DNA from 4 places in the Variovorax sp. NFACC27 genome. Region 4 is predicted to be linked to each of the others. Evidence: predicted binding sites of a transcription regulator. Region 4 holds the regulator's gene; each other region holds the start of a gene.

Region 1 (3,810 bases), 2.2 Mb from region 4:
GGCACCACGGGCGCGACCGGCACGCCGCCATCGCCTTCCCCCGCACCGGCGCCACCCGCGACGGCCATCGCGCCGAGAGCACCTGAGCCGGCCTCGCCATCACAGACGGCACCGCCGGGCATGGCTCGCGGCCAGCCCACGGCACCATCGATGCAACCCGGAGGCAACATGCGAGGCCTGCCGCCGGTCGTCGAGAGCCCGCCACCGCGCGAGGCCCCTTCCAGGGCGGAAGCTCCTCCGTCGACTCCCGCGCCGCTGCCACGCTCCGAATCCGCTGCACGCCCTTCCTCGCCCAACCCCGCGCCGGCGGCAAGCACGGCACCGCCAGCGGCAGTCACGGTCGAGCCGCCACGCGCGCCCGCCAACACCGAGGCCACGACCACCGAGACCTCCGACACCGCGCGCCCCGCCACGCGCGGCCTCTTCGGACTCGCGCCCGCTCCCTTCGTCGAGGGCGACTTCATCGCCGCCGTGTACACGCCCGAGGGCAGCTGGGTGGTGGTGCAGCCGGCGCCCGAGTCCTTTCCCAATGCCTGGCAGCGCCGCGTGCTGCTGTGGTTCCTGATCGCGGCGGCCATCGTCGCGCCTGCGGGCTGGCTGTTCTCGCGCCGGCTGGTGCGGCCCATCGCCGGTTTCGCGCGCGCGGCCGACCAGCTCGGCCGCGACCCGTCGGCACCGGTGATGGCACTCGAAGGCCCCGCCGAAATAGGCCGTGCCGCGCAGGCCTTCAACCGCATGCAGGCACGACTGCGCAGCTTCGTCGACGACCGCACGGTGATGATCGGCGCCATCAGCCACGACCTGCGCACGCCCCTCACGCGCCTGCGCTTTCGCATCGAGGATGTTCCCGACGACGTGCGCGCCGGCATGCTCGAAGACGTGCAGGAGATGGAGCTCATGATCGGCTCCGTGCTCAGCTTCATCCGCGACGCCTCGGTGGTGACCGCGCGCGAGCGCATGGACCTCGCGAGCCTCGTCGAGGACGTGGTCGAGCAGGCCGCGTTCGTCGGCAAGGACGTGCAGCTGCGGCGCACGGAACACGCACCGGTGGAGGTCGACGTGATCGGCATGCGCCGCGTGCTCGACAACCTCATCGAGAACGCCGTCAAGTACGGCCGCCTGGCACGCGTGCGCCTGTTCACCGACGGCCCCGACGCCGTGGTCGAGATCGGCGACCGCGGACCGGGCCTGCCCGCCAGCGAACTCGAGCAGGTCTTCAAGCCCTTCTACCGCACCGCGCAGGCCCGCTCCTCGAGCGCGGCGGGCAGCGGACTCGGGCTTGCCGTGTGCCGTTCGATCGCGCGTGCGCATGGCGGGGACGTGGTGCTGAAGACGGGCTCGCACGGGCTGGTCGCGCAGGTGCGCGTGCCGCTGATGCTCGAAGCGCAGCGGCTTGCAGCCGCGCATTGAGCGCTACACATCAACGGGCATCGATACGACGCGCGGATGACACCACCGGCGAGATGCCATGGCACGCACGGCCGCGCGTCATGACGAAACGGCACGAATGTACACGCGCCTTTACGTCCTGAAACACCTGTTCGAACGCGCATGAACCACCCCTGGACGGGTGGCATGCGGACTGCAGAAAGAAGCACGTCCCGGAGATCTTTCCGGGCGCACTTTCTCAACTGCAGGAGTTTCACAATGAACCGTCGTTCCTTCGCACGCAACGTGCAAAAGGGTTTCACCCTCATCGAGTTGATGATCGTCGTGGCGATCATCGGTATCCTGGCTGCGATCGCGATTCCGCAATACCAGACCTACATCGCCAAGTCGCAAGTGGCCCGCGCCATGGGCGAAACCGGCGCCTTGAAGACGGCCTATGAAGATTGCCTGAACAATGGAAAGACTGATGCGGCTGCCTGCGACCTCGGCGCCACCAGCTCCAACATCCTGAGCTATACGACCCCCCTGACTTCGACTGCTGGCACGGCACTTACCGCGACCACCAACACTGCCGCCTTGACCACCACCGGCACCATTTCGGCCCAATTCGCCGGCAGTGCTGCTGCAACGCTGAAAGCAACGCCCTACACGATCACCTGGACTCGCAGCAGCGCAGGCAGCTGGACCTGCGCGACCACAGCTGACTCGAAGTACGCACCGGCAGGCTGCCCGAACGGCACCTGATTCAAACCCTCTGCCCGATCCAAGCCGCCTGATGGCGGCTTTTTTTGTGTCTGCGTCAGGGCGACGATGGCTGTTGCACGCCAGCTTTTCGATACGCGGTCTCCAACAGCAACTCGCATTGCCTCTCGCCCGCAGTTTCGAGGCACCCTTTCTCGAAGAGCTGATACATATCGAGTGCCCCACGAGCCGCCAGTTGCTCCCCAGCAGGCGACGGCGGAGCTCCAGCACATTCGTAGAGGTCCGGCAAGCCTGCCGCATTGCACTTCTGCTGCGCGGCGGTCATGCTGCGCACCGTGACGTCCGCACCGAAATCTGCCGGCTCATCGCCAGGCATGTGCGAACCTCCGCAACCCACCAGCGCAATGAGCACGAGCGCAGAACAGAGAGTCCGCAGGTACAAGCGCATGACTACGGCTCGCAGTGTCCAGCCCTCATGCCCTGGATCTGCTGACGAGCCACCGGATGACCCAGCGAAGCCGCCTTGGCGATCCACATGATTGCGAGGCTCTCATCCTTGGGAACGCCCAGGCCGGATGCGTGGCAGTTCCCGAGCCACTGCATGGCGTCGGTATTGCCTTGCGTGGCAGCAAGATCCAGCCAGTAGACGGCAGCCCCAAAGCGGGCCTCTACGAAGAACATCGCGCCAGCATCGGCCTGTGCATTCGCATCGCCGCTATCGGCCTTCACGATCAGGTGAAGTTCCTCCCCGGTCAACACAAGATCGATCAGGTCTGTGATCTGCGCGAGAGCAAGCATCGCCCTTCCGCGCGAGTCTTCCTTGTGCTTGGCGATCGTTCCATCCGACACACGCCGCCACAGCGTGCGCTTGCTGATGCCGGTCATCGCGATGGCGGCTTCGAGACTGATGGCGTCGGGTCTCAGCCCTGGCTTTTCCTCGGGCACGGGGTCGCCGTGCGAATCTGGCGATTCCACGCACTTCGTCCCCTTGCGGTCGCCATCCTCGGGCCGCCTCAGCCAATTCGCCTCATTTCGCCGACTGCTGCGCGGCAATGGTTTTTTCAACGTCATTTGCGAAGCGCGGCACCAGCGGGGGGTGGAGGCCTGTGCTCGCCTTCCTGAGGCGGCTTCGTGAAGCCCGCCTTGGTCATGCACGCCGTCATTGCGGTCTGGTCGGGACCACCGCTCGCGTCCTTCGCCACACTTGCCGCGCAAGCCTTCAGCGCGGCATCTACAGCCGTGCTGCCACCACTCGCTGTTGCCGACGCTGCGCACGCTGCAGCCGAAAGGCCCGTCATGCACGCCAGCACAAGGGATGGCCATATCTTCTTTCTCGACAAACGGATCTCCTGAGCATCGTTGAACCCGATGCAAGGCGAAATGCATGCCAGCATGAGAGGCGTCAGCCCTTTCTTTTTCATCGATCGCTTCTCCTGAACATCGGCAAGCCCGACGCGGTGGAAATGCTCGGCGACAAAGTCGGAGAAAGCTCGGATGCGGCGCGCTTCGGCGCACACAAACAACAACGCATCGGCCAGATTTCTCCCACGTTGCATGGTCGACTCGGTGTCCGCGAAGCATCGGATTGCTTCCCGCATACGAGGAGAAGAAACGCCATGAAGCGGCTTCAGAAGCCAAACGAACGCCGGCCGCGCGCGCGCGGCTTCACCCTGATCGAGCTGATGGTGACCGCGGCCATCATCGCGATCCTCGCCGCCA
Region 2 (3,810 bases), 400 kb from region 4:
AGCTGAGGTCGTCTGCATGGACTACGACATGTCAGATGGTGTCCTGCGCATCAAGGTCCGCGCTGTTCACGCCGGATATCTGATGCGGCTATGGTCTGTGGATTGCTCACCCGATCACAGCCAGATCGGGCGTGAGTTCGCGTTGTGGCTCAAGGACCCACTGGCGCTCTACGGTGCGAGCAACGCGCACTTGGCCCCTGGCTATGTGGACCCGAGGGCAGCTAGCGGGGGATAGCTGCATCGAGGTGCTCACCCTTTTCTCCGAGGGGTAGGTCGCGGGTTCTTGAGCTAGCCGTCTGGCGTCTTTACGACGGTGGGCTGAGCGCTAGTAGGTCTGCAAGGAGATGGGAAAACTGCGCTAACTGTGAGACGACCGAGTCAATAACTCTGGCTCTGCCGCGGTAACTGTGGCGTCCTACACCCTGGTAGCGCAAGACCTGCTCCGGCGTGCAGCGGCAGGGCCTCGATGACGAGCCCAGGTAGCCGCAGGGGCAGGGGTTCATGGCTGCGACGAGCTGGAAGCGCGCCGGGAACTCGGCGCGCCGTGCGGCGCGGGCGATGGTGATCGTGCCCGTCTCCAGCGGCTCGCGCAGTGCTTCGAGCGCGGAGCGGGCGAACTCGGGGAATTCGTCGAGGAAGAGAACGCCGTGGTGCGCGCGCGAGATTTCTCCGGGGCGGGGCGGGGAGCCCCCGCCGACCAGCGCCACCGCGCTCGCCGTGTGGTGCGGAGAGCAGGTCGGCCTGCTCATCCATCTTTCAGTCGCGAAGCGCCCGCCGAGGCTTGCAACCGCGGCGCTTTCCAGTGCTTCGTCGATGCGCATCGCGGGCAGCAGCCCCGCGAAGCGCTGGGCGAGCATCGACTTGCCCGAGCCGGGTTCGCCCACCATCAGCAGGCTGTGGCCGCCCGCCGCCGCGATCTCGAGCACGCGCTTGACGCCCGTGTGCCCCTTCACTTCCGACAGGTCGGCGTATCGGGGCACGGCCGTGTCGGGCTCGGCCTGGATGCGCGCCCAACCGTCGTCCGGGCCGTCGGGCAACTGGGAAGCGGCATCGTCGCCCGCCACGAACTGGCGCACCACGTCCAGCAGGTGCCTGGCCCCATACACCTCGCCGCCCGGTACCAGCGCGGCCTCCTGTGCACTTTCAAGGGGCAGCACCAGCCGCGTCGCGACGCCGCGCGTGTGCAGCGCCAGCGCCATGGCCAGCGCACCGCGAACGGGCCTGAGCTCGCCGGATAGAGACAGCTCCCCGGCGAACTCGTGGCCGGCGAGCCGGGCGTTGTCTATCTGTCCGCTGGCCGCGAGGATGCCCAGCGCGATGGGCAGGTCGAAGCGCCCGGAGTCCTTGGGCAGGTCGGCCGGCGCCAGGTTCACGGTGATGCGCTTGTTGTTGGGGAACTCCAGCCCCGCGTTCTGCAGCGCCGAGCGGACCCGCTCGCGCGCCTCCTTGACCTCGGTTTCGACCAGCCCGACCAGCGTGAAGCTGGGCAAACCGTTCGCAAGATGCACCTCTACCGTGACACTGGCCGCTTCAAGACCCAGCAAGGCGCGGCTCTGCACCAAAGACAGTCCCATTTCTCTCCCTCTCCCCAAGATGGTGCACCCGTTGTGGGCATTCCCGCGGTGGTGCGGCGCACCGTCCATCTGCAACCACTCGCAACAGGGGTTGTAACGATTTGGCGCTCACCCGCAGCGTGGGCGCGGTCGCAAGGGCAGGGATTCGTGCACTTTGGCACGCTCCCTGCTTTGAGCCCTCCGGTCCAACAACACACTTGCGAGGAGTTCCCTGATGACGCACCGTACCGCCGCCCAGGCGCTGATCGTTCTGGCCACCGCATTGACCGCGTCCGGCGCGGCCCTGGCGCAGACTGCAACGACCGACGCCGCAGCAGCGCCTGCGGCAGCTCCCGCTCCGAACCTGACCGGCAATGTGTCGATCACCACGAACTACAAGTTCCGTGGCCAGGACCAGGACATGATCGGCAAGAACGACTACGCCAAGACCAAGGGCTTCAAGCCCGCCATCCAGGGCGGACTGGACTACGCCTTCGGCGACAGCGGCTTCTACGTGGGCAACTGGAACTCCAGCGTCAACTGGCTCAAGGGCAACAGCATCGAGATGGACGTGTACGGCGGCTACAAGTTCAAGGCCGGCCCGCTGGACATGGACGTCGGTGCGCTCACCTACATCTACCCGGGCAACTCCGCCGGCAACACCACCGAGCTGTACGTCGCGGGCACCTACGCCAACGAGACCCTCGGCTCGTTCACCGCCAAGTACTCGCACACGGTGTCGAAGGACTACTTCGGCTACGCCGGCAACAAGGCCGGCTCGGGCCTGAAGGGCACCAACACCGGCTACCTGAACCTGTCGTACAGCAAGGAGATCGTGCCCAAGGTCACGCTGAAGGCGGCCGTCGGCTACACGAACATGTCCAGCGACATCCGCAGCCTGGGCTACAAGAGCTACGTCGACTACAACATCGGCGCGAGCTACGACTTCGGCAACGGCCTGTCGCTGACCGGCTCGATCCAGGGCGCCAACAAGAAGAACTCGTACCTCGCGGTGAGCAACCCGGGCGTCGACTACGGCTTCGGCACCTTCGGCACGACCTACTACTCGCCGAACAAGGCACGCTTCATCGTCACGCTGACGAAGACTCTGTAATCCGCACTACAACGAGGCGCGGCCCAAGCTGCCGCGCCACTTCATTTCCATCCGAAGGAGAAAACTCATGAAGCTGGTCACAGCCATCATCAAACCGTTCAAGCTCGACGAGGTGCGCGAAGCACTGTCGGCCATCGGCGTGCAGGGGATCACCGTCACCGAGGTGAAGGGCTTCGGCCGCCAGAAGGGCCACACCGAGCTCTACCGCGGCGCGGAGTACGTGGTCGACTTCCTGCCCAAGGTCAAGATCGAGGCGGCCGTCTCCGACGACCTCGTCGATCGCGTGATCGAAGCGGTCGAGAGCGCCGCACGCACCGGCAAGATCGGCGACGGCAAGATCTTCGTCTACAACCTCGAACAGGTCGTTCGCATCCGCACCGGCGAAACGGGCCGCGAAGCCCTCTGATCGAGTCCTGGCCCGAAAGAACAACGACTATGAAAAAACTGCTTGTCTCTCTTGCGCTCGGCTTGAGCGTGCTGGCCGCCGGTACCACCGGCTTCGCGCAAACCCCCGCCGCGGCAACGCCCGAGGCTCCGGCCGCGTCGGCACCGGCTGCCGCCGCGCCCGCTCCGGCTGCTGCGCCCGCGGCAGCGGCACCGGCCGCCGCCGAGGCTGCTCCCGCCGCCGCACCCGCGGCCCCCGCTCCGAAGATCGATTCCGGCGACACCGCCTGGATGCTGACTTCGACCCTTCTCGTGATCCTGATGACCATCCCCGGCCTCGCGCTGTTCTATGGCGGCCTGGGCCGCTCGAAGAACATGCTGTCGGTGCTGATGCAGGTCTTCGTGATCTTCTCGCTGATCAGCATCCTGTGGGCCGTCTACGGCTACAGCCTGGCCTTCTCGGGTGACGGCAACTTCTTCGGAGGATTCGACAAGATCTTCATGAAGGGCATCACGCAGGAGACCTTCGGCGCGCTGACCACGATTCCCGAATACGTGTTCGTCGCCTTCCAGGGCACCTTCGCGGCCATCACCGTGGCGCTGATCGTCGGCGCCTTCGCGGAACGCGCCAAGTTCTCGGCCGTGCTGCTGTTCTCGGTGCTGTGGTTCACGTTCAGCTACGTGCCGATCGCCCACATCGTGTGGGGCGGCGGCCTGCTGGGCAAGGACGGCGCGCTGGACTTCGCCGGCGGCACCGTG
Region 3 (3,810 bases), 3.5 Mb from region 4:
ATCCCACAGCGGCGGCGCGACCACACCGAGCATGGCAAGCGGCGTGATGACGAGCGTAACCCACGGAATCGCCACGGCATTGGCCAGCAGCCCGACCAGCGACACCTGCTGGAACAGCAGCAGGCTCAAGGGCGTGATCGCCAGCGTGATGGTCCATTGCTCGCGGAAGAACCGGAGCATGCGCAGGGCCGCGCCGGCCTTCTGCCCGTCCGACGGCCCATCCGTGGCGAAGAGCACGCCCACCGCCACGAAGCTCAGCCAGAAGCCGGCCTGCATCAGGGCCCACGGGTCGAGCGCGACCACCACGGCGGCGGCCAGCAGCCACGCGTTCGGCCACGGCCAGCGCCGGCCCGTGAGGCGCAACAGTCCGACAGTCGCCAGCATCCAGACCGTGCGCTGCGCGGGCACGCCCCAGCCGCTGAAAAGCGCATAGAGCGTGGCCAGCAGCACACCGCCGACCAGCGCGGCCTGCTGCGCGGGCAGGCACAGCATCAGCCGCGTGCTCCGCCGCCAGAGCAGGCCCACGGCATGGGCCGCCAGCCAGGCGAACATCGTGACGTGGAGGCCCGAGATCGACATCAGGTGCGCCACGCCCGTGGCGCGGAACACGTCCCAGCCCGCACGGTCGATGGCGCCCTGGTCGCCGGTGACCAGGGCCGCGATCACGCCGGCCCTGGCGCGGTCCGGCACGCGCTCGAAGACGGCATCGCGCACCGCCTCGCGGGCTCTCTCGACGGGATGCCACCAGGTGCTTTCCAGCAGCACAGGAGCGGCGTCGCGCGCGCCTGTTCGTACATGGCCGCTGGCGTGGAGGCCTTGCTCCCACATCCAGAGTTCGCTGTCGAAGCCATGGGGATTGCGGTTGCCGTGGGGTGCTCTCAGGCGCACTGTGAGCTGCCACCGCTCGCCGGCGTGCGGAGAGCGGTTGGCGTCCGTCGACGGCATCGGGCTCCCGGAAGGCCGGCTCCACAGGCTGGAGCCGTCGGCGTACCAGCCGAGGGCGATGCGATCGGGTACAGCAGGTTGTCCGGCGATTTCCGGGTCGGCCCAGCGCGCGGACTCGACATCGAGACGAAACCGCGTTCCGGCTTCGCTGCGCTGGGGCATCTCCGACACGACGCCCGTGAGCCGGAGGTCGCGCCCTTCGAGCGACGGGTCGAGCGCGCCGCCCAGGTAGGCCGTCGCGCGCCATCCCGCAAGCCCCGCTCCAATCATCGCGCCACATGCGAAGGCGACGATCACGAGCGCCCTGCCCGGCCTGCGCCGCCACCATGCAGCGGCGACGCCGAGGGCCGACAAGCCCATGTAGATCCATGCCGGCCAGAGCGCTTCCTGCTGCAACTGCAAGGCCGCTCCCAAGAGCGAACCACCCAGTGCAGCGAACGCGCGAGCCCCGCCCACGGCACTGCCGAACGCACGCGACGGCGTCATCGGACGACTCCCGAAACCATGATGCAAACCCTCCCCAGACTCACGCTCAGTGGCGCGTTAATTGCTAAGCATCTGGGCTAGTATGCGTCTCACCAGAGACATCTTCTCGATGCAATCTGCCAGCTCTGCACACAAAAACGCATGTCCATTCACGCCGCTCTCCACCACGTCACCCACTACAAGTACGACCGCCTGGTGCAGCTGGGCCCGCAGGTCGTGCGCTTGCGGCCCGCGCCGCATTGCCGCAGCAACGTCATCTCGTATTCGCTGCGCGTCGAGCCGGCCGAGCACTTCGTCAACTGGATGCAGGACCCGTTCGCCAACTACCAGGCGCGGCTCGTGTTTCCCGAGAAGACGCGCGAGTTCAAGGTCACTGTCGACCTCGTGGTCGAGATGGCGGTCTACAACCCCTTCGACTTCTTCCTCGAGCCGCAGGCCGAGAACTTCCCCTTCAAGTACAAGCCCTCGCAGGCCGAGGAGCTCGCGCCCTACCTCGTGGCCGACCCGGTCACGCCGCTGCTGCAGGCCTACCTCGACAAGATCGACCGCAAGGAGCAGCGCACCATCGACTTCCTGGTCGGCATCAACCAGCAGGTCCAGAAGGACGTCAACTACCTGATCCGCATGGAGCCCGGCGTGCAGACGCCGGAAGAAACGCTCACCAACGGCAGCGGCTCCTGCCGCGACTCGGGCTGGCTGCTGGTGCAGCTGCTGCGCCACTGCGGGCTGGCCGCGCGCTTCGTCTCGGGCTACCTGATCCAGCTCACGCCCGACGTGAAGGCGCTCGACGGCCCGAGCGGCACCACCGTCGACTTCACCGACCTGCACGCCTGGTGCGAGGTGTTCCTGCCCGGCGCCGGATGGATCGGCCTCGACGCCACATCGGGCCTGCTGGCCGGTGAAGGCCACATCCCGCTGGCCTGCACGCCCACGCCTTCGAGCGCCGCGCCCATCGAGGGCGGGATCGACGAATCCGAGGTCGAGTTCGGCCACGAGATGAAGGTCACGCGCATCTACGAATCGCCGCGCGTCACCAAGCCCTACACCGAAGACCAGTGGGCCGAGGTGCTGGCCCTGGGCGACGCGGTCGATGCGCGCCTGAAGGCCGGCGACGTGCGCCTGACCATGGGCGGCGAGCCCACCTACGTGGCCACCACCGACCGCGACGCGCCCGAGTGGAACACCGACGCGCTCGGCCCCACCAAGCGCGGCTACGCCACCGAGCTCGTGCACAAGCTGCGCGCCGAATACGGCCAGGGCGGCTTCCTGCACTTCGGCCAGGGCAAGTGGTATCCGGGCGAGCAGCTGCCGCGCTGGGCGCTCTCGATCTTCTGGCGCGCCGACGGCCAGCAGTTGTGGCACGACCCTGCCCTCTTCGCCGACGAGCGCTTTCCCACGCACTACACGAGCGAGGACGCGCGCCGCTTCACCAACCTGCTCGCGCAGAAGCTGGGGCTGACCGAGCGCTACATCCAGCCGGGCTACGAGGACATCTACTACTACCTCTGGCGCGAACGCCGCCTTCCCGTCAACGTCGACCCTTTCGACTCGAAGCTCGACGACGAACTCGAACGCGTGCGCCTGCGCCGCGTGTTCACGCAGAAGCTCGACGCGGTGATCGGCTACATGCTGCCCATCGAGCCCGGCAACGCGAACGGCGATGCTCCCGCGCTCGCGGGTCCGGCCTGGAAGACCGGCCCCTGGTTCCTGCGCGACGACAGGCTCTATCTCATTCCGGGCGACTCGCCCATGGGCTACCGCCTGCCGCTCGACTCGCAGCCGTGGGCCAGCAAGGGCGACTACCCCTACCTGATCGAACGCGACCCCACCGCGCCGCGCGGCGCGCTGCCGAGCTCTGCCGACTACCGTGCGCGCTATGCCGTGGGCACGGGTGAAATTGGCAGCGCGGGCGCAGACCTCGGCGCCGTGCCCTACGCCTTCGGCACGCCGCCCGTCGTGCCCTCTGCATTGCGCATGCAGACGCCGGGCGCCGCGAGCGACGGTGAAGGCGACGGCACGGACGACAACGACGACGCCGACTCCCTTTCGGCCCGCCAGCCCCGTCGCGGCGAATCGGCCCACTGGATCACGCGCACCGCGCTGTGCGTCGAAGTGCGCGACCCGCGCCGCGCCAACGGCCCCGCCGCCGAGAAGAAGGGCGAAGCCTCGGGTGTGCTCTACGTCTTCATGCCGCCGCTGGCCCGACTGGAGGACTATCTCGACCTCGTGGCCGCCGTGGAAGCCACCGCGCGCGACCTGGGCGTGCGCATCGTGATGGAAGGCTATCCGCCGCCGCGCGACCCTCGCCTGAAGATGCTGCAGGTCACGCCCGACCCGGGCGTGATCGAGGTCAACATCCATCCGGCGCACAACTGGAAG
Region 4 (3,810 bases):
GCGCGGATCGAAATTCATCGAGCCGACGAAAAGAATGCGCCGGTCGATCACCGCCGACTTGGCGTGCAGCCTGCCCACCGAGGTGCCGAAGAGCCCCAGCCGCACGCTGCGCCGGGTGCGGTTGGTGCTCAGCTCGTAGAGGTCGGCGCCCAGCTTCAGCATGTCGGGGCGGTAGCGGCGGTAGGCTGTGTGCACCAGCGGCTCGTCGGTAGCGGCCAGCGAGTTGGTGACCACGCTGATCTTCACGTTGCGGCCGCGGATCTCGCGCATCACCTCCAGCCCCGAGGGGCCCGGGATCAGGTAGGGCGAGACGATGGTCACGTCCGAGCGGGCGCGGCGCATCTGCTCGACCACGTTGTAGCGCACGCTGTCCACGTCGAGCAGCGGCACGCCGCCGTAGGAAGCGGTCTTGCCGATCACGCGCTCGGGCGAATCGGCGTATGCCTCGGCGGTGGTCCAGATCAGGCCGAGCTTGCCGGCGTCCAGGTCTTCCGCCATCGGGCTGTAGCCGAGCAGGTCGTTGGGCGCGGGCCTCGGCGGCGGCGGCGTGGTGTCGGGGCCGGTGGCGAGCTCGAAGCGTTGCTGCAGCTCCTCGCGCGACAAGGCACTGCTCGCCACCGACTGGATCGGCCGCACGTAGACACTGTTCCAGTACTGGTCGAAGAGACTGCCCAGCCGGGGGATGAGCGCGCCTGTGACGAAGGTATCGAGGTCGATGAAGTTCTCGCCCGCGGTGCGCCTGAAGTACTGGTTGCCGATGTTGCGCCCGCCCGCGACCGCCATCGCGCCGTCGGCGATGAACAGCTTGTTGTGCATGCGGCGGTTGACGCGGCTGAAGTCGAAGAGCGAGGCGGTGAAGCGCTTCAGCAGGCTGCCGCGGCCGGCCGGGAACGGGTTGAACAGCCGCAGCTCCACGTTGGGCGTGGCGGCGAGGCCGAGCAGCAACTCGTCTTCGCCGGAGGTGTAGAGGTCGTCCATCAGCAGCCGCACGCGCACGCCGCGCAGGGCGGCGTCGCGCAGGGTGCGCAGCAGGTAGCGGCCGGTCTCGTCGTTCTCGATCTGGTAGTACTGCACGTCGAGCGTGCGCTGCGCGCGGCGGGCCAGCTGGATGCGGGTGTCGAAGGCGAAATCGCCGCCGGGCATCAGGCGGAAGCCGCTCAGGTCGGGGTCGGGCTGGGAAGCCAGCGCGATCTTGCCGAGGGCAGTGTCGGCCGAGACGGCCATGGCCCTGGTGGGCGTGCGCGGCGCCTCGTCGGGCAGCGTGGCGCAGCCTGCGAACAGCACCACCGCCACCATGGCGAAGACCCAATGCCCACAGCGCGACATCAGGCCCCGGCTCATCGACGGTGTCTTTCTACAGGGCTTTGCGCAGGTTGGCGGGCGCGATGCGAAGCGCTTCGCGGTACTTGGCGACGGTGCGGCGCGCGCACTCGATGCCCTGTTCCTTCAGCATCTCGGAGATCTGGCTGTCCGACAGCGGCTTCTTCACGCTCTCGGAGCCGACGAACTGCTTGATGAGCGCGCGCACCGCGGTGCTCGACGCATTGCCGCCGGTCTCGGTGCCCAGCGCCGAGCCGAAGAAGTACTTGAGCTCGACCGTGCCGAAGGGCGTGGCCATGTACTTGGCGGTGGTCACGCGCGAGATGGTCGATTCGTGCAGGCCCAGCTCGTCGGCGATCTCGCGCAGCACCAGCGGGCGCATCGCGAGCTCGCCGTGCACGAAGTAGCTCTTCTGCCGCTCGACGATGGCGTTGCTCACGCGCAGGATGGTGTCGAAGCGCTGCTGGATGTTCTTGATGAACCAGCGCGCCTCCTGCAGCCGCTGCGACAGCGCCTGGCTGCCCTCGCCCTTGTGCGACTTGAGCGCGCCGGCGTAGATGTCGTGCACGCGCAGGCGCGGCATCACCTCGGGGTTGAGCATGACGCGGAACTTCACGTTCGTGCCGCGCCCGGTCTTGGTGACGATCACGTCGGGAATGATGATGTTGCGCTCGACGTCGACGAAGCTGCGGCCCGGCTTGGGCTCCAGCCGCGCGATGATCTGCAGCGCCGAGCGCACCAGGTCCTCGTTGCTGCGGGTGAGCGTGGCCAGGCGCTTGAAGTCGCGGCGCGCGAGCAGCTCCATCGGCTGCTTGCAGATGGCGATGGCGGTCTTGCGGACCTGCTCCTCTTCCTCGGTCTCGTCCTCGCTGGCCATGGCGCGCAGCTGGATGCTCAGGCATTCGCCGAGGTCGCGCGCGCCGACGCCGGCGGGCTCCAGGCTCTGGAGCAGGCCGAGCGCCACCTGGAAGTGGTGCACCAGGTCGTCGAACTGGTCGTTGTCGTCGCCGGCCAGGCCCGAGGCCAGGGCGGGCAGCGAGTCTTCGAGGTAGCCGTCGTCGTTGAGCGACTCGATCAGGAAGCGCAGCGCGGCGCTGTCGTTCTCGTCGAGGCGCAGGCTCAGCGCCTGGCGATGCAGGAAGGACTGCAGCGACTCCTGGCTGCGCGCGAGCTCGGTGGCGTCGGCGCGCTCGTCGTCGCCCAGGTTGTTCTGGCGCGCGGGCGCGTCGCTGCCCCATTCGCTGTCGTCGGGCGCCATGTCGACGGTGCCGTCGCCTTCCCAGTCGGGCTCGCGCTCGGAGATGTCGGCGGCGGGGCCGTCGGTGTCGGCCGTGCTGGTGACGGTTTCGGTGGAAGCAGTGGATGCGCTGCTGGCGGCCGGCGAAGCGAAGTCGCCCTCGCCGTCCCCGCCTTCACCACCGTCACCGCCTTCATCGCGCGGAACCGGGGCATCGGCCGTGTCGAGCCCGAATTCCTCGCGCGCCGCTTCTTCCGCGGTGCGCTCGAGGAACGGGTTCTCGTCGAGCATCTGCTCCACCTCCTGGCTCAGTTCGAGCGTGGAGAGTTGAAGCAGCCTGATCGACTGCTGCAGCTGTGGCGTCAGCGCCAGATGCTGCGAAACGCGAAGGGACAGCCCTTGCTTCATGGTGGAAACCGCCCCCGCGCCTTACATGCGGAAGTGCTCGCCCAGGTACACCCTGCGTACCTCGGCGTTGTCGACGATCTCCGAAGGCGTGCCTTGTGCCAGCACATGCCCGTCGCTGATGATGAAGGCGTGATCGCAGATGCCCAGCGTCTCGCGCACGTTGTGATCGGTGATGAGCACGCCGATGCCGCGCTCCTTCAGGAAGCTGATGATCCGCTGGATCTCGATCACCGCGATCGGGTCGATACCGGCGAAGGGCTCGTCCAGCAGGATGAAGCGCGGCTGCGTGGCCAGGGCGCGCGCGATCTCGACGCGGCGGCGCTCGCCGCCCGACAGCGCGAGCGCGGGCGAATCGCGCAGGTGGTCGACGCGCAGGTCGGCCAGCAGCTCGGACAGGCGCTCCTCGATGTGCGGCTTCGACAGCGGGGCCATCTTGCCGTTCGCGTCGGGCTCCATCTGCAACTCGAGCACGGCGCGCACGTTCTCCTCGACCGTGAGCTTGCGGAAGATCGAGGCTTCCTGCGGCAGGTAGCTCAGGCCCATGCGGGCGCGGCGGTGGATCGGCATGTGGGCGATGGGCTCGCCGTCGATGGCGATGTCGCCGGCATCGGCGCGCACCAGACCCACGATCATGTAGAACGACGTGGTCTTGCCGGCGCCGTTGGGGCCGAGCAGCCCGACGACTTCGCCCTTCTGCACGTCGAGCGAGACGTCCTTCACGACCGTGCGGCTGCCGTAGCTCTTCTTCAGGCCGCGCGCGACCAGGCGGCTGCCCGGGGCGCCGTTGACGTCCTGCGTTCCTGCGGATTCGATCACTTGCGGGTATCTCCCTGGTCACTGCCGAG

What was found. Region 4 encodes sigma-54, which starts transcription at its own class of promoters, with help from an activator protein. Its sites were predicted from a motif close to TGGCANGNAANCTGCTTT; they were not measured.
Region 1: the regulator sigma-54 is predicted to act here: its motif matches at 1,572-1,589, upstream of ABL840_RS32270 (pilin).
Region 2: the regulator sigma-54 is predicted to act here: its motif matches at 1,730-1,747, upstream of ABL840_RS01785 (TorF family putative porin).
Region 3: the regulator sigma-54 is predicted to act here: its motif matches at 1,482-1,499, upstream of ABL840_RS26015 (DUF2126 domain-containing protein).

The regions. Positions count from the first base shown of each region.
Region 1 covers NZ_CP157613.1:6,897,103-6,900,912, forward strand. The annotation lists gene ABL840_RS32265 (ATP-binding protein) at 1-1,410, shown strand, start outside; gene ABL840_RS32270 (pilin) at 1,648-2,133, shown strand; gene ABL840_RS32275 (tetratricopeptide repeat protein) at 2,542-3,162, opposite strand; gene ABL840_RS32280 (hypothetical protein) at 3,159-3,647, opposite strand; gene ABL840_RS32285 (type IV pilin protein) at 3,708-3,810, shown strand, end outside.
Region 2 covers NZ_CP157613.1:382,523-386,332, forward strand. The annotation lists gene ABL840_RS01775 (WYL domain-containing protein) at 1-235, shown strand, start outside; gene ABL840_RS01780 (YifB family Mg chelatase-like AAA ATPase) at 306-1,574, opposite strand; gene ABL840_RS01785 (TorF family putative porin) at 1,789-2,667, shown strand; gene glnK (P-II family nitrogen regulator) at 2,735-3,073, shown strand; gene ABL840_RS01795 (ammonium transporter) at 3,103-3,810, shown strand, end outside.
Region 3 covers NZ_CP157613.1:5,560,655-5,564,464, forward strand. The annotation lists gene ABL840_RS26010 (DNA internalization-related competence protein ComEC/Rec2) at 1-1,431, opposite strand, end outside; gene ABL840_RS26015 (DUF2126 domain-containing protein) at 1,573-3,810, shown strand, end outside.
Region 4 covers NZ_CP157613.1:786,910-790,719, reverse strand. The annotation lists gene ABL840_RS03625 (phospholipase D family protein) at 1-1,341, opposite strand, end outside; gene rpoN (RNA polymerase factor sigma-54) at 1,355-2,965, opposite strand; gene lptB (LPS export ABC transporter ATP-binding protein) at 2,987-3,781, opposite strand; gene lptA (lipopolysaccharide transport periplasmic protein LptA) at 3,778-3,810, opposite strand, start outside.